2 regions of the Kurthia populi genome follow, and region 1 is predicted to be linked to the other one. Evidence: predicted binding sites of a transcription regulator. Region 1 holds the regulator's gene; the other holds the start of a gene.
The links. The regulator Rex, encoded in region 1, represses fermentation and respiration genes when NADH is low (regulators of the CRP and FNR family bind a similar motif). The targets are predictions, from matches to a motif close to TTGTGAAATATTTCACAA.
Positions count from the first base shown of each region.

Region 2: the regulator Rex is predicted to act here: its motif matches at 9,678-9,695, upstream of ACFSY7_RS19840 (cytochrome ubiquinol oxidase subunit I).

Region 1 covers NZ_JBHUOR010000133.1:1,813-17,935, forward strand. Annotated here, with positions in the region: gene rimI (ribosomal protein S18-alanine N-acetyltransferase) at 1-250, shown strand, start outside; gene tsaD (tRNA (adenosine(37)-N6)-threonylcarbamoyltransferase complex transferase subunit TsaD) at 250-1,272, shown strand; gene ACFSY7_RS16240 (hypothetical protein) at 1,465-1,722, opposite strand; gene ACFSY7_RS16245 (ABC-F family ATP-binding cassette domain-containing protein) at 1,924-3,867, opposite strand; gene ACFSY7_RS16250 (redox-sensing transcriptional repressor Rex) at 3,961-4,596, shown strand; gene ACFSY7_RS16255 (twin-arginine translocase TatA/TatE family subunit) at 4,679-4,870, shown strand; gene tatC (twin-arginine translocase subunit TatC) at 4,887-5,672, shown strand; gene ACFSY7_RS16265 (CPBP family intramembrane glutamic endopeptidase) at 5,715-6,386, opposite strand; gene ACFSY7_RS16270 (co-chaperone GroES) at 6,571-6,831, shown strand; gene groL (chaperonin GroEL) at 6,883-8,508, shown strand; gene ACFSY7_RS16280 (hypothetical protein) at 8,533-8,895, opposite strand; gene ACFSY7_RS16285 (putative zinc-binding metallopeptidase) at 9,158-10,051, shown strand; gene ACFSY7_RS16290 (diacylglycerol/lipid kinase family protein) at 10,554-11,432, shown strand; gene ACFSY7_RS16295 (N-acetylmuramoyl-L-alanine amidase) at 11,481-12,347, opposite strand; gene ACFSY7_RS16300 (acyltransferase family protein) at 12,571-14,487, shown strand; gene ACFSY7_RS16305 (Na+/H+ antiporter) at 14,634-16,123, opposite strand, start outside.
Region 2 covers NZ_JBHUOR010000143.1:26,208-42,330, forward strand. Annotated here, with positions in the region: gene ACFSY7_RS19795 (Maf family protein) at 1-216, opposite strand, end outside; gene cdd (cytidine deaminase) at 292-729, shown strand; gene ACFSY7_RS19805 (hypothetical protein) at 769-945, opposite strand; gene ACFSY7_RS19810 (GNAT family N-acetyltransferase) at 947-1,483, opposite strand; gene ACFSY7_RS19815 (MFS transporter) at 1,513-2,964, opposite strand; gene thiW (energy coupling factor transporter S component ThiW) at 3,070-3,549, opposite strand; TPP riboswitch at 3,608-3,716, opposite strand; gene cydC (thiol reductant ABC exporter subunit CydC) at 3,737-5,446, opposite strand; gene cydD (thiol reductant ABC exporter subunit CydD) at 5,430-7,139, opposite strand; gene cydB (cytochrome d ubiquinol oxidase subunit II) at 7,155-8,159, opposite strand; gene ACFSY7_RS19840 (cytochrome ubiquinol oxidase subunit I) at 8,159-9,562, opposite strand; gene ACFSY7_RS19845 (NAD(P)H-hydrate dehydratase) at 9,836-11,371, opposite strand; gene ACFSY7_RS19850 (hypothetical protein) at 11,457-11,693, shown strand; gene ACFSY7_RS19855 (alanine/glycine:cation symporter family protein) at 11,806-13,233, shown strand; gene ACFSY7_RS19860 (C39 family peptidase) at 13,370-14,245, opposite strand; gene ACFSY7_RS19865 (GTP-binding protein) at 14,320-16,123, opposite strand, start outside.

The sequences.
Region 1 (16,123 bases):
TGAAAGTCAGATTACAAATGTTGCCGTTATGCCAGCAGGTCGCGGCAAAGGAATTGGGGAGCAATTGATGCGCGAAGCCATGCGCATCGCAAAAGAGCAGGGCTGCGTGGTTATGAGCCTTGAGGTGCGCGTAACAAATGACGTAGCACAAAATCTTTATCGCAAACTAGGATTCCAGGCAGGTGGTATTCGTAAAGGATACTATACAGATAATCAAGAGGATGCTCTTGTCATGTGGGTGAATTTATAATGGAAAAAGATCTTTATATATTAGGTATTGAAAGTAGCTGTGATGAAACGGCCGCGTCTATCGTGAAAAATGGGACTGAAATCATTTCTAACGTCGTGGCATCACAAATTGAAAGTCATAAACGCTTTGGTGGCGTTGTGCCAGAAATTGCATCACGTCATCATGTAGAGAATGTCACAATCGTTCTTGAGGAAGCGTTAAAGCAAGCGAATATGGAGCCTAAGGATTTAGATGCAGTTTGTATTACAGAAGGTCCTGGGCTTGTTGGTGCGCTTTTAATCGGTATTAATGCTGCGAAGGCTTTTGCTTTTGCACATAATTTACCGATTGTCGGCACACATCATATTGCAGGTCATATTTATGCGAATAACTTAATGCAACCAATGGAGTTTCCATTACTTGCATTAGTCGTATCAGGTGGGCATACAGAGCTTGTTTTAATGAAAGAGCATGGCTCATTTGAAGTAATTGGTGAAACACGTGATGATGCAGCAGGTGAAGCATACGATAAAGTAGCGCGCGTGCTAGACATCCCGTATCCTGGTGGTCCACGTATTGACCAAATGGCACATGAAAGTGACGAAGCCATCGAGTTTCCACGTGTATGGTTGGAGCCTAATTCGTATGATTTCAGCTTTAGTGGCTTAAAATCAGCCGTTATTAACTATCAACACAACGCAAAACAACGCGGTGGCGATATTAATCCATACCATATCGCAAAAGGTTTCCAAGATAGTGTTGTAGAAGTGCTATCAACGAAAACATTGCGTGCGGCACGTGAATTTAATGTGAAGCAAGTTATCGCAGCAGGTGGCGTATCAGCCAATAAAGGCTTACGTACGGAACTTGAGAAAATCTTCAATGAAGAGGGCATTCCGTTCTTCGTACCACCACTTAAATTATGTACAGATAATGCCGCAATGATTGCCGCAGCAGGAACAGAAATGTTTAAAGCCGGCAAACGTAGCGGTTGGGATTTAAATGGTCGTCCAGGCATGGAATTACGTTCTTGGAATGATTAAAAAAGGAAAATAAAGTTATGCACATGTGGATAACTTTTTGAAACAGTCTGACAATTTACTTGTTGGGCTGTTTTTTAATGCTATAAATCGCGTTATGACGCGATTTGGATAAATTGCATAAATATGTATAATGAAAAATAGGAATCAACTAGCCTGTGGATAACTAAAAAAGATGCAGAAAAATCCTGCATCTTACATGTTTAATGTAGCCAATTCTAAGAGAAGAAGGGAAGATGTGAAGCCACCTATTAAAAATATTAGTGTCCCGAGTACAGCAACCGGTAGCTTTTTATAGAAATTCTTTAAACTGTAGAACCCTATGACAAGACCAAAAATACTTGCAGAACCCCAATACAAATAGTGTAAAAATGATGGTAAATGAACCGCAAAAAAGCCAAGTTGATAAATGAATACAATGACTAACAACGACATTAACCAATTTTTATTCATAGGACGCCTCCTTTTTTATAAGAGCGAAATTTATATCAGGAGGTTGCCATAAAAAAGAAGAGGCTGGGACATACGTATAAAAACAACCGTTTATATGAGCATAAGAAAAACCGGAATCGTGCTGTAGCGCGGTTCCGGTTTTTCGTTGCGAACGCTAAAAAAGGAAAATGACGTGTTTTGTCCAAGCCCCTCTTTAAAGGATTAAAGTGCTTCAAGCTCTTCGTTTAATTCAAGCCATTCCATTTCAAGCGTATCCTTTTGTTCTTTGGCATCATCTAATGCCGATTGAATGGTCAGCGTTTTTTCATGATCTGAATAGACATCTGGGTCACAAAGCTGCTGCTCATATTCAACAATTTGTGCATCAAACGTTGCCATATCAGCTTCTAACGTCTCGATTTTACGACGAAGGCTGCGTTCTTTTTTCTTGGCTTCTTTATCAATTGATGTGTTTGTCGCTTTTTTCTCTTTTACTGGCGTAGGGTGTTTTGCCTGCTCTTCAGCTGCTTTTTCAAGCGCAATTTCTTCGAGCTCCAGTTTTTTCTCAACATAATAATCATAGTCACCTAAATATTCGAATGTCCCATCATGTGAGAGTTCAACAACTTTTGTGGCGATACGATTAATAAAGTAACGGTCATGTGACACGAAAAGCAGTGTGCCTTGGTAATCGATCAACGCATTTTCAAGTACTTCTTTACTATCTAAATCTAAGTGGTTGGTTGGCTCATCGAGTACGAGGAAGTTATTTTTCTCAAGCATCAATTTGGCAAGTGCTAGACGCGCTTTTTCGCCACCAGACAAGTCACTCACAATTTTTTCAACATCGTCGCCTGAAAATAGGAAACGGCCGAGTACAGAACGTACATCTTTTTCGTTCATTAATGGCCATTCATCCCAAATTTCTTTAATGACCGTACGATTGCTCGTTAATTTTGCAAGCTCTTGATCGTAGTAGCCAATTTGAACATTCGTACCAAAGCGTACTTCACCAGCAAGCTTTGGTTGGTCGCCTACAATCGTTTTCAATAGTGTAGATTTACCGACACCATTTGGGCCGACAAGAGCAATACGGTCTTCGCGGTATTCACGTAGCTGAATATTCTCTGAAATTAATTTGTCATCATAGCCAATTGCGAGGTTATCCACCGATAATACATCATTGCCACTTTGACGCTCGATTTCAAATGTCAGCGTGGCTGACTTTTCATCGCCAAGCGGAGACTCCATCCATTCACGTCGCTCTAACATTTTACGACGGCTTTGCGCCATTTTTGTAGAGGATGCACGAGCAATATTTTTTTCAACAAATTGCTCAAGTTTCGCCTTCTCCGATTGTTCTTTTTCATAGCGTTTAACGTCTAATTCATAGTTTTTCGCTTTTTGGTCTAGATAGTCCGAATAGTTCCCAGAGAATTTTGAGACATGATGACGAGAAACTTCATAGACAATCGACACAACTTGGTCCAAGAAGTAACGGTCATGTGATACGATAAGGATGGCTCCATCGTAGTTCTTCAAATAATTCTCTAGCCAGCTTAGTGTTTCAATATCTAAGTGGTTGGTCGGTTCATCGAGAATAAGGAGCTCAGGCTTGCTAAGTAGTAGCTTCGCTAGGGCAAGTCGTGTACGCTGACCACCGGATAACGAATTAATTGGCTGGTCAAACATTTCTCGAGGGAACTGCATCCCATGAAGAACCCCACGTGTATCGGCTTCGTATTGATAGCCGCCACGTGCTTTGAAGTCATGTTGAAGCTGATCATAATCAGCCATAATTTTGGCATATTGTTCAGCATCGTTATAAATGTCTGGGTCTGCCATACGCTGTTCGAGTGAGCGCATCGTTGTTTCAAGCGCTTTTAGGGGCTCGAATATCGTCATCATTTCATCCCATACACTTAGGTCTGAATCAAGACCCGCATGTTGATCGAGATAGCCAAGATGGATATCTTTTGGCATAATAATATCGCCGGAGTCATACGAAAGTTGCCCTGCGATAATTTTTAATAATGTGGATTTGCCGGCACCATTACGGCCAACAAGTGCGACGCGGTCTCGATGCTGTACTTCGAGCTTCACGCCACTTAAAATTTCATCTGCAATATAAGATTTATATAATTGATTGACTTGTAATACAATCATGAAGTACACCTCAGTTCTCATTTTAGTTTATCGAAATGTGGGCAGTGGTGCAATGTTAAGAAGTTAAAGTTAATCCAGGAGGGGACAACCGCTTTGAAAGAAAATTATAAAATTCCGCAGGCTACGACGAAAAGATTACCTCTCTATTATCGTTTCATTCAAAATTTTTCGGAAGCAGGAATAGAACGCATTTCTTCAAAAGAGTTAAGTGAGGCGATGCAAATAGATTCTGCTACGATTCGACGAGATTTTTCACATTTCGGCGCACTTGGTCGTAAGGGCTATGGCTATGATGTACAAAAATTACTCGTTTTCTTTAGAGATGTATTAGATGATAATGAGCGCATGAATGTCGCTGTTATCGGGATTGGGAATCTGGGGCATGCGCTACTGAAATATAACTTCCAAAAAAATCAGAATATGAAAATCGTTGTTGCCTTCGATACGAACTATCCACTTGATGGGAAATTAGTCAATGGTGTACCCGTTTTTCATCCAGATGTTATGGAAGAAAAATTTGAAGAGTTTCATGCTGAGCTACCGATTTTAACAGTACCAGCACGCTCTGCTCAAATGATGACAGACCGCCTTGTTGCGATGGATGTGAAGGGTGTTCTTAATTTCACGCCTGTGCGCCTACAAGTACCGGATACATTCCGTGTACATACAATCGATTTATCAATTGAATTACAGACGCTGAGCTACTTTATGCGTAATGTAGGAAAATGAGTCAATAGTCTATTGAGAATGCTATAGCTAATTGAGAATGATTGCGTTACAATATAGGCATCTTAATGAGGAGGTGCCTGTAATGGGAGGAGTTAGTTTTGGCAGCATTGTAATCATCGCTGTCGTTGCTCTACTTATTTTTGGTCCGAAGAAGCTGCCTGAGCTTGGAAAAGCGATGGGCTCCACGCTCCGTGAATTCAAGAATGCCACTAAAGGTTTAGTGGATGACGATGATGATAAGACAAAAGAGAAAAATAAAGTTGAACATAAATAGTTAGGGAGTTATTGCAATGGAAGATAATGAACTAACGCTTGAACAGCATATAAATGAACTTCGAAAACGGTTAATTACAGTAACCGTTTTCTTTGTCATCAATGTGATTATAGGCCTCTTTATTGCGAAGCCACTTATTCATTACTTACAGTATAGTGAGCATGCAAAGTCTTTGCAGTTACATGCCTTTAATGTCACGGACCCGCTAAAGATTTTCTTTCAGGCGGATTTTGTCATTGCACTTGTGCTGACGATGCCAGTCATTATGTATCAGTTGTGGGCATATGTAAGTCCGGGGTTGTATGCGCATGAACAAAAGGCGACACTGCGCTATATTCCATATGTGATCGTACTGTTTGTCGTTGGCGTTGCATTTTCCTATCTGATTTTATTTCCGTATATTATGAAATTCATGATGGAATGGTCACAGGATATGAATGTGGAGCAAACGATTGGCATCAATGAATATTTTCAGTTTTTATTTAAGATTACCATTCCGTTTGGCTTTGTATTCCAGCTACCCGTCATTATGCACTTTGTTGCGCGCATTGGACTTGTAACACCGATGTGGATGGCGAGTGTGAGGAAATATGCGTATTTCTCATTACTGGTCATTGCCGCGATTATTGCACCACCGGAAGTGGTATCACATTTAATGATTACGATTCCACTGTGTATTTTATATGAGATTAGTATATGGATTGCGCGACTTGGGTATCGTCAATATTTGCGTTCAGAGCGTAAGCGGTTGACGGAGCTAGGTATGGAAAAAGAATCGATTGATGGCATGTTAAAAGGGTAAACAGAAAAAAGAAGGATTCGCCAATGCGAATCCTTCTTTTTTCTATTGAGTAAATGTTACAAAGGTATTTAACAAAATATGCGCAATCATCGGTGTAATAATGCGACCAGTTTTGGTATATAAAAATGCCATAACGAAGCCAGTAATCGCATAAAGTAAAATATGCACAAAATCAAAATGCATTAGCGCAAAGAATAACGAACTAATCAGTGCTGCTACCCAGAAGCTTGTGCCTTGATAAAGCGAACCGAAGATGACACGACGAAATACGAGCTCCTCTAAAATGGGACCAAAGAGTGCGATGGCCAAAATGGCGATTGGAACAACATCTGTTATACCGAGAAGGGATGTTGTATTTTCAGAGCTGCCGCTAATACCGAGCAATGACTCAATCATGCCACCAATCATTTGGCCAGCAAGCACCATAACAAAACCAATAATTCCCCAAAGAATGGCTTGTGGGAATGGCATTTTTTCTTTAAAGTTGTCAAAAAATTGTTTGTCGCGTGCAATGAAAAGAATCGATACAATCAGTGCTAAAAGCATACTAAAAAACATATACCAGCCCTGCGTATGAAGTGCTAATTTATCGTGCGTCCATGTAGGGTGTTGTCCTTTATAGAAAGTATACAGCGGTTGCAGTAAAACAGCGCCGCTTAGCTGCATGACAATATACGTAATCAGTACATAGAAAGCTGTTTTTTTATTTTTCACAATAGGAATCCTTTCCTTTACAGTAAGTGTTCTTCCTTATTGTAGAGGAAAGAATGTTAAATTCAAAATTTTTATGCGTAATACTTGCAAGTTCAGTTGAAATTCATTAATATAATACTTGTGTTAGCACTCAAGACTAAAGAGTGCTAATAAATTAAGATATCTTATTAGGAGGTTGTTTCATTTGTTAAAACCATTAGGCAAACGTATTATTATTGAGGTCGTAGAAGTAGAAGAAAAATCTGCATTCGGCATCGTATTACCAGACTCTGCAAAGGAGAAACCTCAACAAGGTAAAGTATTAGCTACTGGATCAGGCGTTACTTTCGACGTGAAAGAAGGCGACGATGTTGTGTTCGCAAAATACGCAGGCACAGAAGTTACTTACGGCGATACTGCTTACTTAGTCCTTTCAGAAGAAGACATTTTAGCGGTAATTGAATAATCCTTGCATATCTTACTTTATTAATTTAAAAATTTCAGGAGGTTTTCAAACATGGCAAAAGATATTAAATTCAGCGAAGAAGCACGTAGCTTAATGCTACAAGGTGTTGATAAATTAGCGAATACAGTAAAAGTGACATTAGGTCCAAAAGGTCGTAACGTTGTTTTACAAAAATCATTTGGCACACCACTTATTACAAATGATGGTGTAACAATCGCAAAAGAAATCGAATTAGAAGATCCATATGAAAACATGGGTGCAAAACTTGTATCTGAAGTAGCTTCTAAAACGAATGAAATCGCTGGTGATGGTACAACAACAGCTACTGTACTTGCACAAGCAATGATCACAGAAGGACTTAAAAACGTAACTGCTGGCGCAAATCCTGTTGGCATCCGTAAAGGGATTGACAAAGCTGTTGCCACTGCAGTAACAGAACTACAACAAATTTCTAAAACTGTTGAAACAAAAGAAGCAATTGCACAAGTTGCGGCAATTTCAGCAGCGGATGAAGAAGTAGGCGAATTAATCGCTGAAGCAATGGAACGCGTTGGTAACGAAGGTGTTATTACATTAGAAGAATCTCGCGGCTTCACAACTGAACTTGAAGTTGTAGAAGGGATGCAATTTGACCGTGGTTACTTATCACACTACATGGTGACAGATAACGATAAAATGGAAGCTGTTTTAGACAATCCATACGTATTAATCACAGACAAAAAAATCACAAATATCCAAGAAATCTTACCAGTGCTTGAGCAAGTGGTACAACAAAGTCGTCCACTATTAATCATTGCTGAAGATATCGAAGGCGAAGCTCTTGCAACAATCGTTGTCAATAAATTACGTGGTACATTCAATGTCGTAGCTGTTAAAGCACCTGGCTTTGGTGACCGTCGTAAAGCAATGCTTGAAGATGTAGCGGTATTAACTGGTGGTACAGTGATTACAGAAGATATCGGCTTAGATTTAAAACAAGCAACAATCGATATGCTTGGTAATACTGGCAAAGTCGTTGTGACAAAAGACCATACAACAATTGTTGAAGGTGCTGGCTCACAAACTGAAATTGAAGCGCGCGTTGAAAACATCCGTAAACAACACGATCAATCAACTTCAGAATTCGATAAAGAAAAATTACAAGAACGCCTTGCAAAACTTGCTGGTGGTGTAGCTGTAATTAAAGTCGGAGCTGCAACTGAAACCGAATTAAAAGAACGTAAATTACGTATTGAAGATGCATTAAACTCTACTCGTGCTGCTGTACAAGAAGGTATCGTAGCAGGTGGTGGTGTTGCACTTGTATCAATCTACAATAAAGTAGCAGAACTTGCAGATGCAAACGAAGGCGACGTAGCAACAGGTGTACGCATTGTATTACGTGCATTAGAAGAACCAATCCGTCAAATCGCAAACAATGCTGGTCTTGAAGGTTCAGTTATCGTAGACCGCTTAAAACGTGAAGAAGTAGGAATTGGCTTCAACGCAGCAACTGGCGAATGGGTAAACATGATCGACGCTGGTATCGTTGACCCAACAAAAGTGACACGTTCAGCACTTCAAAATGCTGCATCAGTTGCTTCTCTATTCTTAACAACAGAAGCAGTAGTAGCAGAAATTCCTGAAGCAAGCGCTCCTGCAATGCCTGATATGGGCGGCATGGGCGGTATGATGTAATACCACGTTAGGACTTTATCTACCCTAGCGCTTAGCACACATTAAAAAAAGAGCCTTACGACGCTTTGTCGGAGGCTCTTTTTTGTCTATTTTTTTAAAGCCATAATACGTGCGCATACCTTCTAAGGTCGCGACCATAAAGCGTGTTTTTTTCGATGTATACTCGGCTGTCACATAATATTCATCGACTTTATAAAGGGCGATGTTTTTACGACCGTCTGTATAGCTGACTTGATTGCTACGTGATTTTTTTAGCGTTTTTTCAGTTGTTCTGCCGTCATATAATGCGGCAATGCCCTTTGCAGGAATGCCAGGCAATACGACATCATTTGCTAGGAAATAGTAGGTAGTCTTTTGAGCCGAGTAGCTAAAAAAGCTGTCGTACATATTGATCAGCGCATCGTCATCGCCAGCCAAAATCTCGTCCCAATCTTATACGGATGGTCCGGTAAACGTCCTTTTTCAAATGACTTTACAAACGATGCGTCAAATTTTTTCGCATTGGTCAATTCGTTAAAACTTGTAAGGCTTCATACGATTACTATTAAAAAGATAATATAATTACGCATACGACACCTCATCTCCCTTGAGTATATTATAATGAAAAGAATGCTGGATAAGATAATATGATTTTTGAGGAAGTGGAAAATTGAAGAAATTGAGTGTGGTGTTATTATTCATTTGCTTTGTGGTAACAAGTGGTATCCAAGCAAATGCAGCAAAAGGCGATACGCTTGTTCATGAAGTACATAAAAAATACGGAGAGTTTTTAATATTTGATAATAGTGATGTCAACGATTCGGAGCGCGAGCGTGTTCTAGTTACTTACACAATAAAAGATGATAAATTGACGAAGCCAAAAATTAAAACACATCAGGCAAAATATCAAAAAATGGCAAAAGATAAAAAAACACATAATAAGTTGTGGAAGCAATTCGCGAATATGATACCTAAAAAAAACCGTCAAGAAATTACGCAGTTTCAAGTTTTCACTGATGGCCATGATGAACTACTCGCATATGTATTACCCCTTAATTATTCAATATCAAATTGGGCCTTAGCTGTAGATTATAAGGATAGCATCGCTAATAAAAATATGTATTATTCAACACTTGTTCATGAATACGGCCATATTTTAATGTATAAGCAAAAGCAATGGAATCGCATGTTTTCACCATTTTGTAGTAACTATGTCTCACTCGGTAAATGTTCAAATAAAAATTCTCGTGCTAATCAATTTTATGAGGAATTTTGGGCAGGTGTTTTAGCGAAGGATTGGAAGACAATGCGCATAGATGGTGAAGTAGACTATGAATTTTACGATTTATATGAAGCTGATTTTGTAACGTTTTATGCGATGACAGACCCAGATGAGGATTTTGCGGAAACATTTGAATATTTCTTATTTACAAAAGAGCCTACTAAGACAAAAAAAGGAAAGTATAAAAACTTAGCAGATGCAAAGCTTGGATTTTTCTTTGAAGATCCTCAAATGCTCAAATTACGTGAGAAGATGTTGAAGAATTTATTGAAGCATTATTAAAAAAAGGAATCGCTTTGGCGATTCCTTTTTTAATACGTAAAATTTCTCCTTTTTAATTTGATTTTAAAATAAACTTATAGTAAGGAATCTGAGAAAAACAGTCTTTTATGTAAGGTGAAATAATTTTTGTTTAAAAAATAAACTATTTAGTTTATTTAAACCCCTTATATATCTTTATTTTTAGTAAATTATAACTAAAAAGAAAATAAAATTCAATGTTAAAACTTTTTTATTTCTCTAGACGTCTAATTAGAGGAACAGAAAAAAGCCGAATCCATGTTAGATTCGGCTTTTTTCTCCATTATTTTCCGACAACGGTTCCTTTTTTGTTTTGGATGAACCATCTTTGGTAGTCGCTGTGACGGTGATTGTTGTTTTCCCTTTTGTCAGCTCCTTTTTGTATTACTTATAGTTATCCCTTTTAAACTACCAATTGAAGCCTTCTTACACGTTATGTTTTTTAATGAAAGGGGAACATAACGTATAAAAGGAGTGGAAGCTTATGAAAGCTGTTATGATTGTTAATCCTTCTGCAGGAAAAGAAAAAGCCGTTAGCTATAAAGAACATTTAGAACGGGAACTTTCAAAGAAATATGATGAGGTAGAAGTTCTTGAAACACAGCAAGAAGGGGACGCTACAAAATTTGCGATAGACTGTGCAGCAACGACCGATTTAGTCGTTGCGATGGGCGGCGATGGGACGCTTAGCGAGGTGATTATGGGGATTGCACCGCTTGAAAAGAGACCGACACTTGCTTTTATGCCACTTGGTACGGTAAATGAATTTGCACGTGCACTTGATATGCCACTTGTCCCTGAAGAAGTGATTGATGAGATTTTGACCTACAAGCCGCGCAATATTGATTTAGGCTATATTGAAGATCAGTATTTTACAAATAGTGTTACAATCGGCACAATTCCAAGAGCGATGCATGAAGTGCCATCCGAAGCTAAGACGATGTTTGGCCCGTTTGCATTTGTTATGAAGGGTGTTCAGACATTAGCGAAAAATGAAAATTATCATTTTGATATCACGTACGATGGAAAACATTGGCAAGGAGAAGCGGCAATTGTTATGATTGGGCTAACGAGTTATATTGCAGGGCTTGAGCATTTTTTTCCGAATGCGACACCTGATGATGGTCTTATGCATGTCATGATTATTCCTGAGCTCGGTTTTAGTGAGTTAGTCAAACTTGCACCAGATTTATGGAAAGGAAAAATTATGGAGTCAGAGCATGTAGAAATGCTGACGTGTAAGACATTAACGGTTTCTGCAAAAGAGCCACTCGTAACGAATGTAAACGGAGATGAAGGGCCTAAACTACCAGTAGAAATCACCGTGAAACCACAGTTTCTACCGGTATTAGCGCCACATTAAAAAAACAAAAAAACCGCACATTTCGCGCGGTTTTCTTCTTTTTAATGATTAGTCAAAGTAATTAATTACACCTTTAACAATACCTTGTGCAACGTATTTACGATAGCTATCTTTATTGATTTTTTTCAGCTCACTTGGTGTAGACATATAGCCATATTCAACAAGTGTACCGATGTATGGGTTTTCACGTAATACATGTAAGTTTTGGTAGCGGTAACCTTCATATGGCACTGTTGTTTTCGTTGAAAGCACACTCTTCATGCCGCTATAAACCGCTTTTGTGAATGCTTTTTCTTTACTCTTTGTATAAAGTACTAAGTAGCCTTTATCAGTTTTATTACCAGTTTTACTAGCGTTGTGATGCAGACTAATATAAGCATCTGGTTTTATTTTTTTCGAAATTTTAACACGACCTGGAAGTGATAATGTTTTATCTGTAGAACGTGTCATCACAACTTCAGCACCTTCGTATTCAAGTTGTTTCTTTAATTCTTTAGCGGCTTTTAAGTTCACGCTTTTTTCAGATGTATTGTAATAAAACGCACCGTCATCTGTGCCGCCGTGACCTGCATCGACCACAATAGTGAAGTTATCTAATGGGAATGTTGCACTTTTGATTGCAACTTTACGAAGATATTTTGTTGAAACCCAACCACTTTCACCTTTGTATGTAATTTTAGACCAACTACCTGATACTTTAGTACGTGTAACAACGGTATTATAGTTTAATTTACGGATTGTCGAATATTTCACGCCCGGACCCTTACGCATATTCAATTTGTCTGTGTTTGGTGCAGTAACTTTCATTTTTACACTAGCAGCATTTGCACTTGATGAAGACATCACAGTAAGCGCTGCTGCGGCAATTGTAAACATTGAGATCACTGCAATCCATTTTAAAATAGTTTTTCGCATGATGTTCCTCCCTACTTGTTCTATCATAATCTTTTTGTATCGGAATGGCTCTCGATTTCGTTATCTGTGACAAAATTGTATTATTTGTAATTTTGATGCAATAGATAGTATAGGGAAAAAGACTGAGGACTCTCGTTTGACTAATAGAAGAATGTTTTTTAAAATTTGTAAAGTATGAATCGAACCGTGGATTTGAGGAGTTTTTTTAGTAGGAGGATTTACAATGCCACAACCTGTCAAAAAAAATCATCGGTACATAAGTGGTTTGGATGGATTACGCGCAATTTCAGTATTAGCTGTTATTTTATATCACCTCCATTTCCCATGGATTAATGGGGGATATTTAGGTGTTACCGTATTCTTTGTCTTATCCGGTTATTTGATTACCGATTTATTAATTAATGAGTACCAAAAAACAGGTACGATTGATTTCAAAAGTTTCTGGGTGCGTCGCCTAAGACGATTGTTACCGGCACTTTTCGTCATGCTTATTTTAATTACGGTGTGGATTACGTTATTCCAACGTGATTATCTAGCAGGACTACGCGGAGAAATTGGGGCTGCCTTCGTTTACATTAGTAACTGGTATTACGTTTGGCAGGAGCACTCATACTTCACGAAATTCTCACCGCCATCGCCACTACAGCACATGTGGTCACTTTCGGTAGAAGAACAATTTTATATTATTTGGCCAATTATTATGCTAATTGCATTAAAATTTGCGAAATCGACAGGTAAGCTTGCCTTTCTAGTGATGCTATTATCCGTTGTATCAGCAGAAATGATGGCATTCATGTTTACACCGGGCACAGACCCAAGCCGCGTATACTATGGTACAGATACACGTGCCTTTTCATTATTGATTGGTGCGGCACTAGCGATTGTATGGCCAAGTCGACGTCTGAAACCAAATGTTACAACTGAAATGAAGCGTGCGCTAAACATTACAGGTGTTGTAGCATTTGCGCTCATGATGGTATTTATTATCTTTATGCGTGAAGATGGTACATTCCTTTATTATGGTGGTATGTATTTAGCATCAGCTATCGTTGCGTTGTTGATTGCAGTCATCGTCCACCCAGCAAGCTTTATCGGCGATATTTTAAGTTGGAAGCCGTTATTATGGGTAGGTGTGCGTTCGTACGGTATTTACATTTGGCATTTCCCAATTCTTGTCCTTCTTGGGTTAGGTGTCGATACGGGTGATTTAAGTATGTGGCGCATTTTATTAGCGCTCGTTCTAACGTTAGTGTTATCGGCATTGTCATGGACATTTGTTGAGGACCCGATTCGAAAAGGTGAATGGAAAACATGGCTGAAGCATATGCATCCACGCAATTGGTCATTCAATATTCGCCACTGGAAGGTTCGTACGCGTGTAATGAACGGCTTGCTTGCCGCGTTATTAATCGTCTTTACAGTTGGCTTAATGATTGAACCATCACCAAAAGCGAGTGGTAACAAAGCGCTTGAAATGCATCTGCAAGATCAACAGAAAAATTTAAAAATGACAGCTGAAGAGAAAAAGGCGGCCGAACGTAAGGCGCGAGCCGAGGAGAAAAAAGCGGCGGCAGAAGCGGCAAAACGTCAAAGTGAAAAAGAGAAAAAAGAAGCAGCAAAGTTCAAAAAAGATGTCAATCAAGCAAAAGCGAAGCTAACGAATGTACCAATTACAGCAGTAGGCGATTCAGTTATGCTGAGTGCTGCGACCACGCTTCAAAATAACATGCCGAAAATGACGGTGGACGCAACCGTTGGACGCCAAGTAAAAGAAGCCATTGAAGTACTTGAAACAATGAATAAAAAAGGCAAGCTTGCGAATAATGTTGTACTTGGACTTGGCTCAAATGGAACGTTCACTGAAAAACAATTTGACGAAATCTATCAAATCTTAGGTAAAGACCGTCATATTTACTTAGTAAATGTGCGCGTACCACGTAGCTGGCAAGATAGCGTGAATACAACGCTTGCTAATGCCGACAAGAAATATAGTAATGTGTCGATGATTGACTGGTATGATGAATCTGCTACAAAAACAGATATCTTCTATGATGATAAAATACATCCGAATGTTGAGGGTGGAAAATATTATGCTGGTTTAATCACACTTGAAATTGCAAAGCAGTTTAATAAAAAATAAAAAGAGGCTGGGGCATACGTATAAAAACAACCTCTTCTATGAGCATAAAAAAACCGGAATCGCGCTTTGGCGCGGTTCCGGTTTTTCGTTGCGAACGCTAAAAAAGAACATAACGTGTTTTGTCCCAACCTCTTTTGTGTCGGAAATTAATCGACGTATTCATACAACGATACACTTTCGATGTAATTAACGAAGCGTCGTAGTTCTTTTTCTTGCTCACGTGAAATTTTACCTTCTTCGTACATATGGTGAATTTCACTACGCTGAACCTCCATCACTTGTAGGTGAAGTTCCTCGCGAAGTTCCTCCTCACGAGCAGAATCAATCGTGACGACTTTACGTAATTTTTCATAGGCTTTTTCATATTCGTAAATGACGATAACATATAGCGGACGTTTGCGTGGGTCGACCGTTTTACGTTCCTCTTTTAAGAAATGAAGTGCCTTTAAATAGCACTGACGACGGATATCTTGGCGCATTCGAATGTAGGAATAAAATTGTGTTTTATCCGTATCATTTTTGCGCGTCATAATCCACATGCGAATGACTTGACGCAAGGTAATGAAGAAGCTCATAAACATATTCGTTTCCTGTCGATTCAAGCGATCCTCAATTGTTGATAAAAGATTTGCATACATATCATCATCGAGCTGATTATCATCATGCAGTTCCTCAATATGCTTTCGTTCAATGTTAATGGCGCGCTCGCGTAATTTCGCTAGCTCTTGTTTTTGTTTATCTGATTGTTCCGCATTTGCTTCTAACTGCAGCTGCCTAAACATTTGCTGCAACTCATCTATTAGCTCATAGGTGATGCGTCGATTTTCATCATTAATCGATGTTTGTAGTGATTTAACGGATTTTAAGAGCACTTGCATTTTTGCACGATTAAATGAGTACTGTCCTTCTGCAAGCTCAATTCCCTCATCCTTATCGGTAAGCATCGGAAGAAAAATCGTCGCTGTAAGTAATGTGAATAAAATAACAGCAGACGCTAAAAAGATAATAAGTGAGCGCTCTGGGAAGTTTGCTGTCCCATTTTGAATAAAGTAAGGAAGCGATAAAATCCCGGCCATTGTAACGGCACCGCGCACACCTACAAGGCTACTGATTAAGCTCGTCTTTAATGTTGGACGTACTTGGTCGCGCCCGAAGCGATATTGGAATGTACCAAATGTATAGGACCAGATGAAACGAACACCTAAAATAACAAACCCAATCGCTACGGCATCAAAAATTAAAATCCAGTTATTCGTATGACGATCGGATAAAGAATTCGCCATGGAATCAGGAATGTTTAAGCCAAGTAATAAGAATACGAGACCATTTAAAATAAATAGCACAATCGACCATGTATTTTCTGTGAGCATCTGCTCTTCCGCAAGCATAGGCTCGGCTTTTTCATTAATGAGCGCATGAACAATCCCACCAATTACGACGGCGATAACGCCAGATGCGTGAAATAAATCTTCGGCGATTAAATAAATAATAAACGGTGTGACGAGCTGGAATAACGTATGGAACACCGTATCGCGAATACCTGAGCGACGAAGCCAAAAGCGAATTTGACTAAGTACAATGCTAATCGCCAGTCCGAGTAGTGCCCCTACGATAAAGGTATAAGAAAATTCAACAA
Region 2 (16,123 bases), on a different contig from region 1:
GCCAATGACAACGGCATCTGGATGTTTAGCCGCGACGGCCTGTGCCTTTAATAACGCGACGTCTTGCACATATTGCGGTGCTGTCTGAAATGCCACGCTTGTCTCCTCAACATCGGCTGATTGCACGTCAAATGGTATATGGAGCTGTGCAAATAACTCACGACGGCGCGGTGACTGTGATGCTAAAATAAATGATGCTGTCGTTTGAAAATTCATAAAATCCCTCGCATTCTATCTAGTAATTTCATTTTAACATTCACTACTGCTTTACAAAAGGCAGAGCAATCAAGTATGTTTATCTATACACTACATAACAAAGGGGTACTTTTTATGAATAAAGAACAGTTAATGAACGAGGCGCGCGGCGTCTTAAAAAACTCGTATAGCCCATACTCCAAATTTCCAGTAGGAGCTGCGTTACTTTTAACAGATGGCTCGGTCATTACGGGCGTCAATGTTGAAAATGTGTCATTTGGTGCCACAAACTGTGCAGAGCGTACGGCGATTTTCACGGCGCTAACACAGGGGTATAAAAAAGGCGATTTTGTAGCGATTGCCGTTGCCGGTGATACGGACGATTTCTTACCACCATGTAGCATTTGCCGCCAAGTCATGGCTGAATTTTTCACACCGAATATGCCGGTTTATTTAACAAATCGCGCGGGGGATATTAAAGAGCTTGCGTTAAAAGAATTATTACCGTTTGCGTTTACGGAATTAGACATGTAAGCAAAAAGGAGCCGCAATACTGCGCCTCCTTTTTTCATGCTATTTTTTTCTCTTTGCATACCATTTTAAAAGTAAATACCAACCACCGACAAAAATAACGAGGCCGACAATCGTTGGACCAAATACGACACGCCCAACGACGAGATAGCTAACAATTAGCATGACAACGAGCCACGCTAATGCAAAAAATAATACAAATTGCCATGGAATCTTCATATTACGAACGTTCCCCTTCCAATAGTGCATACACCGCATGGTCGACAAAATGGTCATACAGCCATTCCGACTCACGCGCGATACCCTCCTGTGTAAAGCCAAGGCGCTCGGGAATGGCACGACTTGCACGATTTTCAACGGCTGCACGAATTTCAACACGATGAAGCTTTACGGCATCAAATAAATAGTCGACAAGTCTTGCGACACTGCGCGTCATAAGACCATGCCCTTGAAAGTCTTCCGCAAGCCAGTAGCCAATCGATGTCGAACGATTTTCACGATCGAGCGCATGTGTGCCAACCGTCCCTGCAAACTGTCCCTTATATAAAATCGCCATATTTAAAATGCCTGATACCGCAAATTGCTTTTCGGTGAAGGCGATAAATTGACGCGTATCTAAAATCGTTTTCGTGCCATCAACCCACGGAAGCCATTCGCGTAAGTAGCTACGGTGTTCATCTACTGCTGCAAACATCGCCTCTGCATGCGCATCACTTAATTGTTGTAACGTTGTGTGCGCATCTAATTGCCATTCCATTCTAAACGCCCCCTTTAACTATGCGCTTATTATAGCATGTCGCGGTCCCTCGTAACGCTTAAGAGACAACTTGCGATTAGTAAAACCCCTGCAATGACATAAAATTGACCGGTAAGTGACAATGGTAATAACGCCAGCCCCGATGAGCCAACGACCGTACCAAGCGAGAAGAACGCATAAAAATACCCGTACGCACGCCCTCTTGTTTGTTCGGTCGTTCCTTCAATAAGCATGCGATTCATTGCGGGGAATAATAGCGCAAAGCCAACACCATACAAGGCAAGTATCGCATAAAGGAACACTTGCGACGTTGTGATACTAATAAAAAACTGACTGATTCCAATAAAGGCAATCCCTAACACCATGAGCCATTTAGCAGACCATTTATCAAATACATAACGTGTTGGCAGTACAAATAATAAGACCGCCACAATGCCAAACATACTCATCAGCGTGCCACTTAACCGCGATTCATAGCCTAATAATTCGATACGAATTGGTAATAAATACGCCAGCGCCCCTTGTGACATCATCAGCAAAAAGGCCGCCATAAAGGCACGTATGGCGCGTGTATTCCAGCTAAACGTTTGTTGCGTCGTCTGCGATTTCTTTTTCACCGTTAGCTGGAAAAATATTAATGCCACAACGACAACGGCACCAATGATTGCGACCGTCATCAGCACAAATGGTACCGAGGTACGCGTTGCCACAATGCCGCTATAAGCTGGGCCTAAAATCGCCGCAATGCCGACAAAGGCACCCGTTAATGCCGACTGACTGCCCTGTGTTTGCTGGGCTGTTTGATTGGCGACAAGCGTAAAGGCGGCCGGTGTAATAAGTCCTGCCACAAAGCCATGACAGGCACGTAGTACGAGCAAGGTGGTCGGTGAATCAATAACCGTATATGCACATAATGATAGCACCGTAAGCATCAGTCCAATTATTGCAATACGCTTCGCTCCCACACGGTCAGTTAAAATACCCGACGCCATATTCCCAAACATATTCGTAAAGGAATACATCCCAACGACAAGTCCGGCTATCATCGTCGAAGCGCCTAATGACAGTGCAAAGGTACTCATGACGGGAAGCTGTGCGAATAAATCGAGAAACGTAAAGAAAATCGCACCATACAATAACCAAATTTGTTTAAATGGTTGCGGTCGATAACGTGCTTCAGCCCGCTTTATGTATCGATCGAATAAAAAGTTCCCAAATGGGATAAAGGCAACAAAGACCGCTACAATGGAATAAACAATGGGCCATTGCATACGTAACTGGGCCCACGCAATCGACGCGAGATACAACATAAAAATGGCGCCATGCAAACTGCCCATAATCGTTACCGCTAGTGGCAAATCCCACACATATTTTAGTGGCATCGCGACACCTAATAAAATTAATAGCGATAGGCCGTCTAAAATGCCCATCGTTCGTAAAAATTGCACAGCTTTTGAGTGCACAGTATTCCCTTCTTCCATTATTCATTACTAAAAAGTATACCGCATACTTGTCGCTATTGGCTTCTATTGTGCCTGTATTTGGCAATAAAAAAAGCCGACGTCGTTCATACGTCGGCTTTTACACTACTGAATCGCTAAATAGCGTGTTGGGACAGCTTTTAGTATCGCGAGCGCTAGCATGGCGCCTGTCACCGTCGACAATAAAAAGGACGGCATGAAAAATAACGCAGATACCGCGGGTGCATGCATAAAGAACATACTATAAGGTACCGCAACAAGGGATGCGATGATGCCTGTGCCAATTATTTCCCCACTGATTGCGGCTATGCGTCTTTTCGTTATCCTATAGAGCATACCTGCAAGCACTGCCCCTATAACACTTCCTGGAATGGCTAATAAAGTCCCCGTCCCCATCATCAGTCGAATAAGTGATGCCAATATAGCCTGTATAATTGCCGGAATCGGCCCTAGTGTTACCGTGCAAATAATGGTCATCATATGCTGAATGGGCGCCACTTTTGCCACACCAATCGGGATGCTCACAACACTTGAGCCGATAACACAAATCGCGATATACATCGCTAATAACGTCATTTTTTTCATATAAAAAGCCCCTCTCTTTCTGATGCGATTGCCAAAAGAAAAAGAGCCAGGCCCTTATTATCTTTGTAAGTTGCTTCCCTCCGCTAGTATGAACTAGATCAGGTTTCAAGGATTAAGCGGCTGTAGCGCTCTCTCAGTCAGTCACACTGACACTCCTAGCAATCGTCCCCGCTACTGTATCATAAAATTAGTCAAATGGATAGTCTAAGTCGTATAATTTTCGGTATCTTGCGTCATCTGCTAACAACTGTTCATGCGAACCTTTTACACGCACTCGACCATTTTCAAGCATATAAATGGTATCCATATGAGCCATTGCTGCTAAATGGTGTGTAATCCATACGACTGTTTTATTGCTAAGAACCTCAAATATCGTATGAATCAATTCCTGCTCAGTTACGGGGTCTAAACCAACAGTTGGCTCATCTAATAATACAATGGGCGTTTGCTGTAATAAAATACGAGCAAGCGCGATACGCTGACGTTCCCCACCAGAAAAGCGTGTGCCAAGTTCTTCGACACGCGTGTCATAGCCATGTGGTAATGTCTCAATCATCTCATGCAACTGAACTTTTTTCGCCGCTTCAATGACCTCCGCATCACTTGCCGAAACATTTCCAAGTCGAATATTATTCATAATCGTCGTATCAAATAAATACGGCTTTTGTTCTAAGACCGCGATAAGCTGTGATGTGTCATGACGTAGCGTATGCATATGCACGCCGTTAATCGTTACCGTACCAGCAGTCGGCTTATACGCCCCCAGTAATAACTTACCAAGCGTACTTTTACCGGTACCTGTTTTCCCTAAAATCGCGACTTTTTGACGTGGGTGCCATGTCATTGATACATCCCGGAGTACGGTCCTATTATCATATTGAAAAGCGACATTTGATATATCAACGGTATAAGGCCCAGTAGGTAATGTAGTGCATGGCTGTGCGTCTTCGCTTCGTCCCTCGACTTCCATAAGACGTGCAAATGACGTGTCATAACTTGGGAAATGGCTAATTGCATCGCTAATTGGCATAAACGCTTCAAGTAGCGGTAACGCAACAAGTACAAAGGCCGCAATCCACATTGGATGAAAAACAGCAGTTTGCGCCATGTCGCTTCCAAACATAACTAATAGAATCACTGACGCAGCAGCGACTACTTGAAAAACAATCGAACGTCGACGACTCGATGCTTCAATTTTTGCTTCTAGTCGGTCATAACGCGCAGCAATTTGTTGTTTCCCGGCAATCATTTGATCTGCACGACCGCTTAATTTCCAGTCTGTTGCACCCATTACAGCATCTGTTAAGTCATTATAAAGTTCCGCCCGCACTATTTTCATATCAAGCATATGTTGTCGATTGCGTTTTAATGCTACATATGGCAATACAAATACAAGGATGCCAAATAGCAAAGCTAACAACAAAGCATATGGAATGCTAAATACACCCAATGCGATAATCGCGATGCCATACAATATAAGTGCAAATAGCGCTGGGAAAATTGTTTTTAAATAAAAGTTTTGCAAATGCTCTAAGTCATCGGCCAGTAACCCTAATAAATCGCCGATTGCATAACGTTCTTTTAAAACGAGCGCCTGCGTCTCTAATCGTTGAAATAATCGCACGCGCATTTTTGATAACACGGCTAATACAAAGGAATGGCTTGCAAGCTGTTGTAAATAATTAAGTACGGGACGTGAAATCCCAAATGCACGTACTAAGACAATTGGCACGTAGACAAGCAAGATATTTTCAGGTCGTAATGACGACTTTGAAATTAAATATCCCGATGTAAACAAGAGTGCACATGCAGCAATGAGTGCACCCACGCCGAAAAGAATCGTCAATATAAGCAGGCCTTTATGCGCTTTTACATAAGGCTTAATCCAATCGTTCATGACATTTTCCTCCTTGTGCGGCAATAAGTGCAGCATAGTGACCTTGTTGTTTCATAAGTTGTTCATGGGTGCCAACTTCGACAATTTCACCATCATCAATGACAATAATCCGGTCCATATTGTGCATCCAATGCAAGCGATGCGTTGCAAAAAAGACAAGACGCTCGTCAAATAACGGTAATATGCGCTCCTTTAATTCCGCTTCCGTTTCGATATCTAGATGCGCGGTCGGTTCATCGAATAATAATATGCGGCGGTCTTCCAGAAAAGCACGTGCTAGCGCAATTCGTTGTTCTTGTCCTCCACTCAATATTCTTCCAGATTCCCCAATCCATTCATCTAAACCATGGGGCAATGCCTCAATTACTTCACGTAATCCCGCACGATCACAAGCCGCTATAATCGCCTCCTCACTCGCATGTGGTGTATAAAAGGCAATGTTATTGCGTAATGTATCGTGAAAAATATAAGGGTGTTGTGGAATATAATACAATTGGCGTTGCCAATCTGCATTGTATAACGATGGTAATACTTGACCATTAACCGTAATACGGCCGCCTGTCGTAGTTAAAAACCCTCCAAGTAATGATAATAACGTTGATTTCCCGGCACCTGACGCACCAATAATGCCAATTTTCTCATAGCCTTGTGCCGTTACATGCCACGCTTTTGGTATTACACGATCTTTAACACGGACGCCATCGAGCATTAATTGGCTTTTCTCATCCCACTGTGCTACCGGCGTATGGTCAAGCGATTGTCGGTGCTCCTCTAGTGCTTGTTGAATTGTCTTAAAAGCATTTTTCCCATCAAGTGTTGCATGATAATCACTACCAAACTCGCGAATTGGTGAAAAATAGTCCGGTGCCACAATGAGAACAGTTAATGCCGGTAATAACACGATTGTGCCATTAATTAAACCAAGCCCTAAAAACAATGCGACAATGGCAACGGATAAACTCGTAAAAAACTCGAGGGCAAATGTTGATAAAAAGGCCAAACGTAATGTGCTCATCGTTGCTTTGCGGTATTGTTCACTAACCCGCTCAATATTACGGTCATAACGTTTACTAAGTCCTAATACACGTAATGTCATAATGCCGCGTAAGGAATCTACGAAGTGGTTTGATAACTGTTCGTAGGACTCATACTGGCGATCAGCTTTTGCCTTTGCTGCAAGACCTACAAGTGCCAAGAAAAAAATGAGAATTGGTACGACGACAACCAATATGATTGCAGAACGCACATTTTCTGTCCAAACGAAGATGGCAATCATTAACGGAATCACCATCATATTAATAAGCTTCGGTAAAAAGAGCTTAATATACGTTTCCACATTACGAATCCCTTCAACGGCTAATGTCACCGTTTGTCCGGTTGCAGTACGCTGCGATCCTACATCAAAAATATGATGTAGTAAATCATTGCGTAAATGATGCCCCATTTTTTTCGCATAGGCCGTAATAAAGCGTTCACGTAAGGCAACAATGACTTGTTTGCCAATAAAACACACCGCAAATAACAATAAAAGAAGCCACTGTTCAGACAGCGGCTCGTTGTGGAAAACATGCGTAATCGCTGTCGCTAAATAAATGGCTTGTAGGATGGTCATCGTGCCCTGCAACAGGGCTAGTACCCCTAAGCATACAAATACCCCTTTAATGCGTGGTAATGTAAATAGCGCTCGATCGATCATGTTCTCCATCTCCTATTTCTTTGTTGGGTGAATCCGTTTACGGAAAATATAGTAACTCCAAATTTGATACCCTAAAACGAATGGTAATAAGACGACTGAAATTTTTGTCATAACAGATAAGGTGTAATCGCCTGATGACGCATTATCAATCGTTAAATTAAATGCGGGGTCAATCGAGCTAATCATGACGCGTGGGAACAACCCAACGAATAACATGATGACAACCGAGGCAAAAGCAAGACCAGTCATCGTAAAAGCAATGCTTTCCTTTTTCTTTGTCGCAAATGCCCAGGCAAGTAATGTACATGCTACTGTAATCGCTAAAAATACTGGTGTAGCAACCGGTCGTACTGTAAAGAAGTCCGTGCTCGTGTACGTTAAGACAGCGAAGACAACCTCGCCTGCTAATAACACGATAAAGAGCTTGCTTAACATTTGGCGTGCGCGCTCACGTACAACGCCTTCTGTACGAATCCCGATAAACGTTAATCCGTGAACGAGCGATAAGAGCATAACCGCTACACCACCAACGACAGAATAAACGTTCACGTAATCTGTAAATGTGCCGAATAAATGCATATCTTTATCGATTGGCATTCCTTGCACAAGACTCGTAAATAACATCCCTAGTAAAAACGGTGCGAGTGCACTACTACCAAAAATAAGCCAGTGCCAATAGTTAATATATTTATCGGTATGTGTGTGGTGACTATATTCAATCGCCACACCACGTGCGATTAAGACAAGTAAGAAAATAACGAACAATGTGTAGTAACCTGAAAACATCGTTGCATACCAGCTAGGGAACGCCGCAAATAACGCCCCACCTGCTGTAATGAGCCAAACTTCATTGGCATCCCAGAACGGTCCAATTGTTGACATTAATTGATTGCGTTCATTTTTATTTTTGGCAATTAGGCGCGTTGACATGCCGACGCCAAAGTCAAAACCTTCTAAGAAGAAAAATCCAGTAAATAATACGGCGATTAAGATAAACCAAAATACAGTTAAATCCATTATTTAAACGCCTCCTTATCCATTAAATCAACATTTTCTTGCTTTGGTGCTGTATCGATAATTGACGGTCCTTGTTTTGCGACGCGTGCAACCATGTAAATCATAATAATCGCTAAAATAACATAGGCGGTACTAAATGAAATCGTTGAGAATAATAATTGTCCCATTGAAACGTTTGGTGACACCGATTGCGCCGTTGTATAGTAGCCAAACACCGTCCAAGGTTGGCGACCAATTTCCGTCATAATCCAACCTGCTGTATTCGCAATAAATGGTGCTGCCATCGCAAACATCATTGTTCGCAGGAACCATGTTGGTGTTGCCAAAATACCTTTTCGACGATTACCGAACCATAAACCAAGTATTGATAATACGAGCATGACACCACCGAAGCCTGCCATAATACGGAAACTCCAAAATACAGGCCATACAGGTGGAATGTAGTCTACACCTTCACCATATTTTTCTTCGTATTTCGCTTGCAGTGTTTTCATCCCTTCCACAGAGCCACTGAATTCACCATATGCTAAATAACTTAACGCAAATGGTAAGTCGATATTCCACGTATTTTTTTCCTCTTGTTGGTCACCGATGGCTAAAATTGTCCATGCTGCCGGGTCCTCTGAGTCATCCCAAAGCGCTTCAGAAGCGGCCATTTTCATTGGTTGTGAGTCCATTAAATGTTTTGCTTGTGCGTGTCCAGAAAATGCAATCGCAAGTGACGCGATCGCCGCAACAATCATTGAGACGTTAAATGATGTTTTGAAAAACTCGACGTCTTTTTTCTTTAACAAGTTATAGGCACTAATCCCACCGATAACGAATGCGCCAGTTGCTAATGCGCCAAATACAGTATGCGGGAATTCCACTTGAAGCTGTGGATTTGTTAACAGCGCCATAAAGTCTGTTAATACCGCTTTGCCATCTTGAATTTCAAAGCCTACAGGTTCTTGCATAAATGAGTTGGCTGCTAAAATCCAAAGCGCCGATAGTAATGTCCCAATACTAACGAGCCATGCAGAAACGGTTATGACCCAATCGGGTAATTTGCCGCGTCCAAACATCCAAATACCGATAAATGTAGATTCCATAAAGAATGCTAAAAGTGCTTCTACTGCTAATGGTGCGCCGAATACGTCACCCATAAAGCGCGAATATTCAGACCAGTTCATGCCGAATTGGAATTCTTGTAAAATCCCTGTTACAACGCCTATCGCAAAGGATAGTAAAAAAATCTTACCCCAGAATTTTGCCATGCGTAAGTATTCTGCTTTTTTCTTAAATAAATACATCGTTTCGAAGATCGCGACGATAAAAATAGTCCCAATCGAAAGCGGAACGAAGAAGAAGTGAAAAATCGTTGTCAGTGCATATTGCACACGAGCCAACTCTAAAACATCCATTGTGCATCCTCCTTTTTTTGAAGCTTGTCATTTATTTTTACAGTTACAGTATACTGCACAATTTTAAGAAAAATAACCTATAATTCAAAAAAAGTTTCACGATTACGTGTTCAAATTGTGAAACTTTTTAAAGGTTCTACATTTCTTTTTTTACCTTTTTCATAGGTATTTATTATTAAAAAATTAGTTATCACTGGTTTTATTAACTTTAAAGGTAAAAAATAATGCCTGACGTCAAAAATTTGTCACACTGCTGTTTCAACTTAGACAAATTCACTTCACAAAACACGCAATTAGCTGTCCTAAATGTGTCACAACCATTTCAGGTGTTACGCTGTAATGACTATGCTGTGCGGCAAGTTTTTCCGCGGTCTCTGCCTGTAAATATGCCGCGGTATACAACGCTTGCTCCGCCGGCACGCGCTGTGTCACGAATGATAAAATCAAGCCGGTTAAAACGTCGCCACTCCCTCCTTTTCCAAGAGCACTGCTGCCAATTGGGATGAGCCACTGTGCTCCGTCTGGCGTCGCTACAATCGAACGATGCCCTTTTAATAACACATATACCCCGAATTTCTGTGCTAAATCGCGCGCATACGAAAATCGATGTTGTTCAATCTCTGCAATGGTCGTATCGCATAACATGGCCATTTCTCCTGGGTGCGGCGTCAAGATAACACATTTGCCCGTCGCACGAACATGTTGTAACAACGGTTTCATCATATAGAGACCGTCCGCATCAACGATAATCGTCTCCGGTCCTTCAAGCGCCAACAGCCATGCTGCAACTTCTTGAAGCTGCGCTGCACGCCCTAACCCTGGTCCAAACGCTACCGCGCGTATTTTTGTAAAATCATGTAGCGCAACGCCTTCTTTTGTCATATACCCATCTTCTGACGCCGCGCTCTTTAATAATACTTCCGGCGCTTGTAACATCATGCTTGGCATTAATCCTTCGGGTACAATAAGCGAAATAAGCCCAATGCCACTATGAAACACCGCCTTGGCACTATAGAGCGGTGCGCCAACATAATGCTGCGAGCCACCAATCACTGCACCATGACCAAATGTCCCCTTATGACCATCTAACGGGCGTGCCGGTAACGCCGCTTTGACGAGCGCGGGCGTAACAATTGTTGGTGCCGTCATGTGAAGTGTGTCCACAAGGGTTTCGGGCACTGAAATATCGACCACTATAAGCTCGCCTATATAATGCGAAGCTTGTTGTAAATAGCAACCAATTTTCGGTTGTGCTAGCGTCAGCGTATAATCCGCTTCAATCGCCGCATCGACAACTTCCCCACTATTAGCATGTAAACCTGATGGTAAATCAATCGCCACAACCATTTTTTCGAGCGCATTTATTAGCGGAATTAACCATGTCATATGCCCACGCAATGCCCCGCTCGCACCCGTACCTAGTAAACAATCGATTAGCACGGCACAAGAGGCCAACCAAGCTGTTGTTTGCACTTCTTCTATTAGTAATGTCACCGGAATACCACGGCGTTTTAAAATATGATACTGTGTTTTGGCATCGCCACGTAATTGCTGTTCCTCGACAGCTAGTCCAATCCGGACATCATAGCCTAAATCAATGAGACGCCTAGCGATGACAAAACCGTCGCCGCCGTTATTACCGGTACCGCACACGATCGCAATGCGCTCATGCGTAAGTAACTCATGCTCGCGCAGGGCCATCACGACGGCATTGCCGGCAATTTCCATTAATGTGCCGCCATCGATACCAATCGTCTCAATCGTATAGCGCTCAAGCGCCTGCATTTGTGCTGTTGTTAATGCATACATGAAAAATCCCCCTTTAAAATTGACAATCATCTTCGTTCTAGTATATAACAAGTACCAATAGCTATAACAAAAGGAGGGAAATTCAGTGAAAAATAGTATGAAAGACTTTGCGCCACCCCGTACAAAAGAATCGGTGGCCAATGAACTAACAAAAATACAACAACGATTGCATGAACAAAAAAAAGCGACGGCGGCGAGTTATACTGCTGCGCTACAACATGACCCTGAATTATTACGAGAGCTCGAACAACAGCGCGCAATGGGCTTACAAGCAACGGATACAACCGCTGTTGCACAAGCATTACAGCACTTAAAAAAATAATGATACGCGCGGCATAGTTTATATTGAAAAATTATTGCACTATTATAAATAAACAATCAACGTTTGTTTATAACGATTAGGGGTATACTGTCCTATTGAAAGGACTGATTACATGGATATGTTAGACAAGTTTATTCTCATGCTGAACGACTATCTTTATTCCTATGCCATTATCGCTATTATTTTAGTCGTCGGCATTTTCTTCACCATTCGTGGACGCGGGATGCAGTTCACATTATTCCCTGAAATGTTCCGCGTGTTAACGGACAAAGCTACAATTGATGGTAAAGGCAAAAAAGGGGTTTCTTCCTTCCAAGCCTTTACGATTTCCGCCGCATCACGTATTGGTACTGGTAATATTGCCGGTGTCGCAACCGCGATTGCATTAGGTGGACCGGGGGCTGTGTTTTGGATGTGGGTAATGGCATTAATTGCCGCTGCTTCTTCATTCGTCGAAAGTACACTCGCACAGCTTTATAAAATTCGCGATGGCAATGACTTCCGTGGGGGCCCTGCGTACTATATGGAACGTGGCCTCAACAAGCGCTGGATGGGAATTGTCTTTGCGATTGCCATTACGCTTTGCTATGGCTTTGTATTTAATGCCGTTCAAACGAATACTATCGCCGCTTCAATGGGCAACAGTTTTGGCTTTGACAAAGTCTGGGTTGGGATTGTCGTTGTTATTTTAACAGCGATGATTATTTTCGGTGGCGTACAACGCATCGTTCAAGTCACACAATGGCTTGTACCAGTGATGGCGATTGCTTATATCGGCATTGCGATTGTTATTATTATTTTAAACTTCACATCACTTCCTAGCGTTTTTGCGTTAATCTTTGAGAAAGCCTTTACCTTTGAAGCCGGTGCTGGTGGTGCCGTCGGTGCAGCCATTATGCAAGGCTTTAAACGCGGGTTATTCTCAAATGAAGCAGGTCTTGGTTCTGCGCCAAATGCCGCGGCAACAGCCAATGTTTCTCACCCCGTTAAACAAGGACTTATTCAAACATTAGGCGTTTTCGTAGATACGATGCTCGTTTGTACCGCGACTGCCGCAATCGTTCTATTAAGTGGTGTTTACCAAAATGTTGATGGACAAAATTCACGTGTTGACATTACACAGGAATCGCTTGTTGTACAACTTGGCGACTGGGCCGGTATTTTCTTAACGGTGGCAATCTTTATGTTTGCCTTTAGTTCTGTTATCGGCAACTATTACTACGGTGAAACGAACTTAGATTTCATTAAAAAATCCAAAAAAATGATGCTATTTTATCGTCTTCTTGTATTAGGATTTGTAATGTTCGGTGCCATGGCAAAAGTATCACTCGTATGGAACTTAGCTGATTTCTTTATGGCCATCATGGCATTAATTAACTTAGTAGCGATTTTCATGCTTAATAAAACGGCATTCCGCTTACTAAAAGATTATCGTGCACAACGTAAAAAAGGCAAAGACCCGGTATTTTATGCGGATACAATGCCGGACCTTAAAAATATTGAATGCTGGGACCGCAAAGATCACCCAGAGAACAAGTAAGCATAAAAAGAAGCTGGAACAAAACACGTCATGTTCCTTTTTCAGTGTTCACAACAAAAAACCGGAACCGCGCTGTGGCGCGATTCCGGTTTTTCTTATGCTCCTAGGAGCGGTTGTTTTTACGCATATGTCCTATTTATCTTACGACAACGGCCTGTTTTTTTGCATTATATGCTTTTTCAAGTGCATAGCCATTGATCCAGTACGTTCCTTGCTCTGAAGATGGATCAGCTACTTTGTATTCACCAATTGTTGAATCATAGCCTGTTAGTAAAACGATGTGTAAATTATCTACCGCTTCTTCTGAGCCCGGTGTTCCAAAGTCCCATTCGCCGATAACAGGTGCAGCAAAATCTTTTGTAACATATAGTATAACGGGGTTACCAAGTGCTAATTCATGTTGAATCTCTTGCATATCACTACCTGAAATATCTTCTACTGTTTGTGCATAGCGTTCTTTTGCATATGCTGCGAGTGGTGCTGGGTAAATTGTTTGATAATAGCCTGCTGGTGACGCTTCATAAGGTGAGCCAACAAAGCCTTCATTTGGGTTGCGTTCTGCTGTTGGCATATTCGCTAATAGTGTTTTGAAATCGTCTTCTGTGTATTGTTTGTATTGTAGTGCCATTAATAATGCCGCACCCTCACAGCCAAATGGTGCGTTAACAGGTGCGTATTGATTGATCACTGGTACATCAAGCTCAATATGTTTGGCATCGGCTATTTGCGGTAAAACCGATTCGTCTAAAATGAAGCCGTGACCGAATGGCGTTTCAACTTCAAACCAAACGTTTTTATCGATATGTTTTTTTGCGATAACTGTTACGACTGTCGCAATCGGTAAAATATGTGTAACAGATGCATTTGTATCCATTAATGCATATAATTTTGTGTCATCTGTAAACGTCACAAATGGCTCTGGTGAAGCATTTTTCTTTGCTTGATTAACTGCAAGCGCTGTAGCACCCGCAGCAATTCCTAGTACTAATCCTACTTTGACTGATTTTTTCATTTTTTTCTTCCTTTCGCAATTCAGACGTTACTTGTATTATACAAATAGCCTAATTCAATTGTCACGCACAAGCCTTATAATTCTGTATTCGCATGCATCAACGCTTCTGCCTCTTGCCACGGCACGACATAGCCTTTTCCGTGACTGCAAAAAATAGAGTTTGATGTATAATTTGGGTCTGCTTGTTTATCATAGCCAATCCGTTCAATGACCTCTTCGGTATTATGACAGCGATCATAGCCATCAAATACGAGACGGATGCTCCCTTTACCATTTGTATAGGCTGCAAACTGTGTCGGATACGTTAAAAAGCTCGCCACTGGTACTCGCGCATGAATCGTTACATATTCTCCTTCTGTAAACGGCGCGTCAAAAGTGCCACTTGCCATCTGTAAATCGCTCATCATACGGCCCATATGGTCGATATGTGCACGCATGACAACGGCATAATATGGCTCTAACAACACATTTTCTACTTGTTCTAGGCCTTGTCGCAATGCACGATGAGTCGCCTCGCGGAAATCGCCGCTCTCTGTATGCTTTATATGTGCCTTCCCTGTCACAAGTGTCACGATTATATCTGTTACAGCAGAGCCTGTCAGTAAACCATGATGCGCACGTTCAAGCACATGCTTTTGAATCAGGTTTTGCTGACCGACGAGTAAATCATCTGCATGGCATTCATTGATAAAGGTGATGCCCTGTCCGCGTGGCGCTGGCTCCATGCGTAAATGCACTTCTGCATAATGCTTCAACGGCTCAAAATGACCATAGCCCTTTGTCGATGTAAAAATCGTTTCTTTATAAATAATCGTTGGTGCCTCAAACTGCACCATTAATTGAAAGCGTTCTGCTAGCACTTGTTGCAATACTTCAAGCTGAATGACGCCCATAATATGCAGATGAATTTCCTGCAACGCTTCTTGCCACACAATTTCAAGCGATGGGTCTTCCGCCTCGAGCAAGCGGAAATAGCGTAGCATTTCCTTCGGCGAAACACCGTCTTCAAACACCACACGAGATTGTAAAGTCGGTACTAAGCTCGGTGCCTTATACGATACCGCGTCGCCAAATGTCGTACCAATAACGGCGTTCTTCAAGCCATAAATCCCGACGCTTTGTCCGGCGATGGCTTCTTGAAGTTGCTCAAATTTCTCCCCATTATATAAGCGAATTTGCCCTACCTTCATCATTTCACCATCGATTTCGAGTGCTTTACGTGCTTTTAAACGACCCGCATCGATTTTCAAATAGGCAATACGCTGACCCTTTTCGTCATGGCGGACTTTATAGACACGCGCTGCAAACGGTGCAGCCGCGTCATAATTTGTAGCCGTTAAGCGGTCAAAATGCTGTAAAAACGTTGAAATACCCTCATCTTGTAATGCTGAGCCGTAATGGACCGGGAATACTCGCTCGTCACGAATCATCTGGCAAAGTGCCGCTTCAAACACATCGCGCGTATAGCCGGTCTCAAAATAACGCTCCATTAACGTATCATCAAGTGCCGCAACAGCCTCTGCTAATGGCTCATCCATCTCTTTTGTCAAATGATTCGTTAATACGACCGTATTCGGCGTCAGCAATGCGTGAATACTTGCAATAGCCTTGTCTAAATTAGCGCCTTCTCTATCCATTTTATTAATAAAGAAAAACGTCGGAATATGGTGTTTTCGAAGTAATTGCCACACCGTTTCCGTATGTCCCTCAACACCATCTACGGCATCAACGAGCACTACTGCATAATCGAGCACTTGAATGGCGCGCTCCATTTCTGGTGAGAAGTCGACGTGTCCGGGTGTATCAATCATCGTATATGTATTGTTGTTATACGTAAAAATCCCTTGCTCCGCAAAGACGGTAATGCCTCGTTCACGT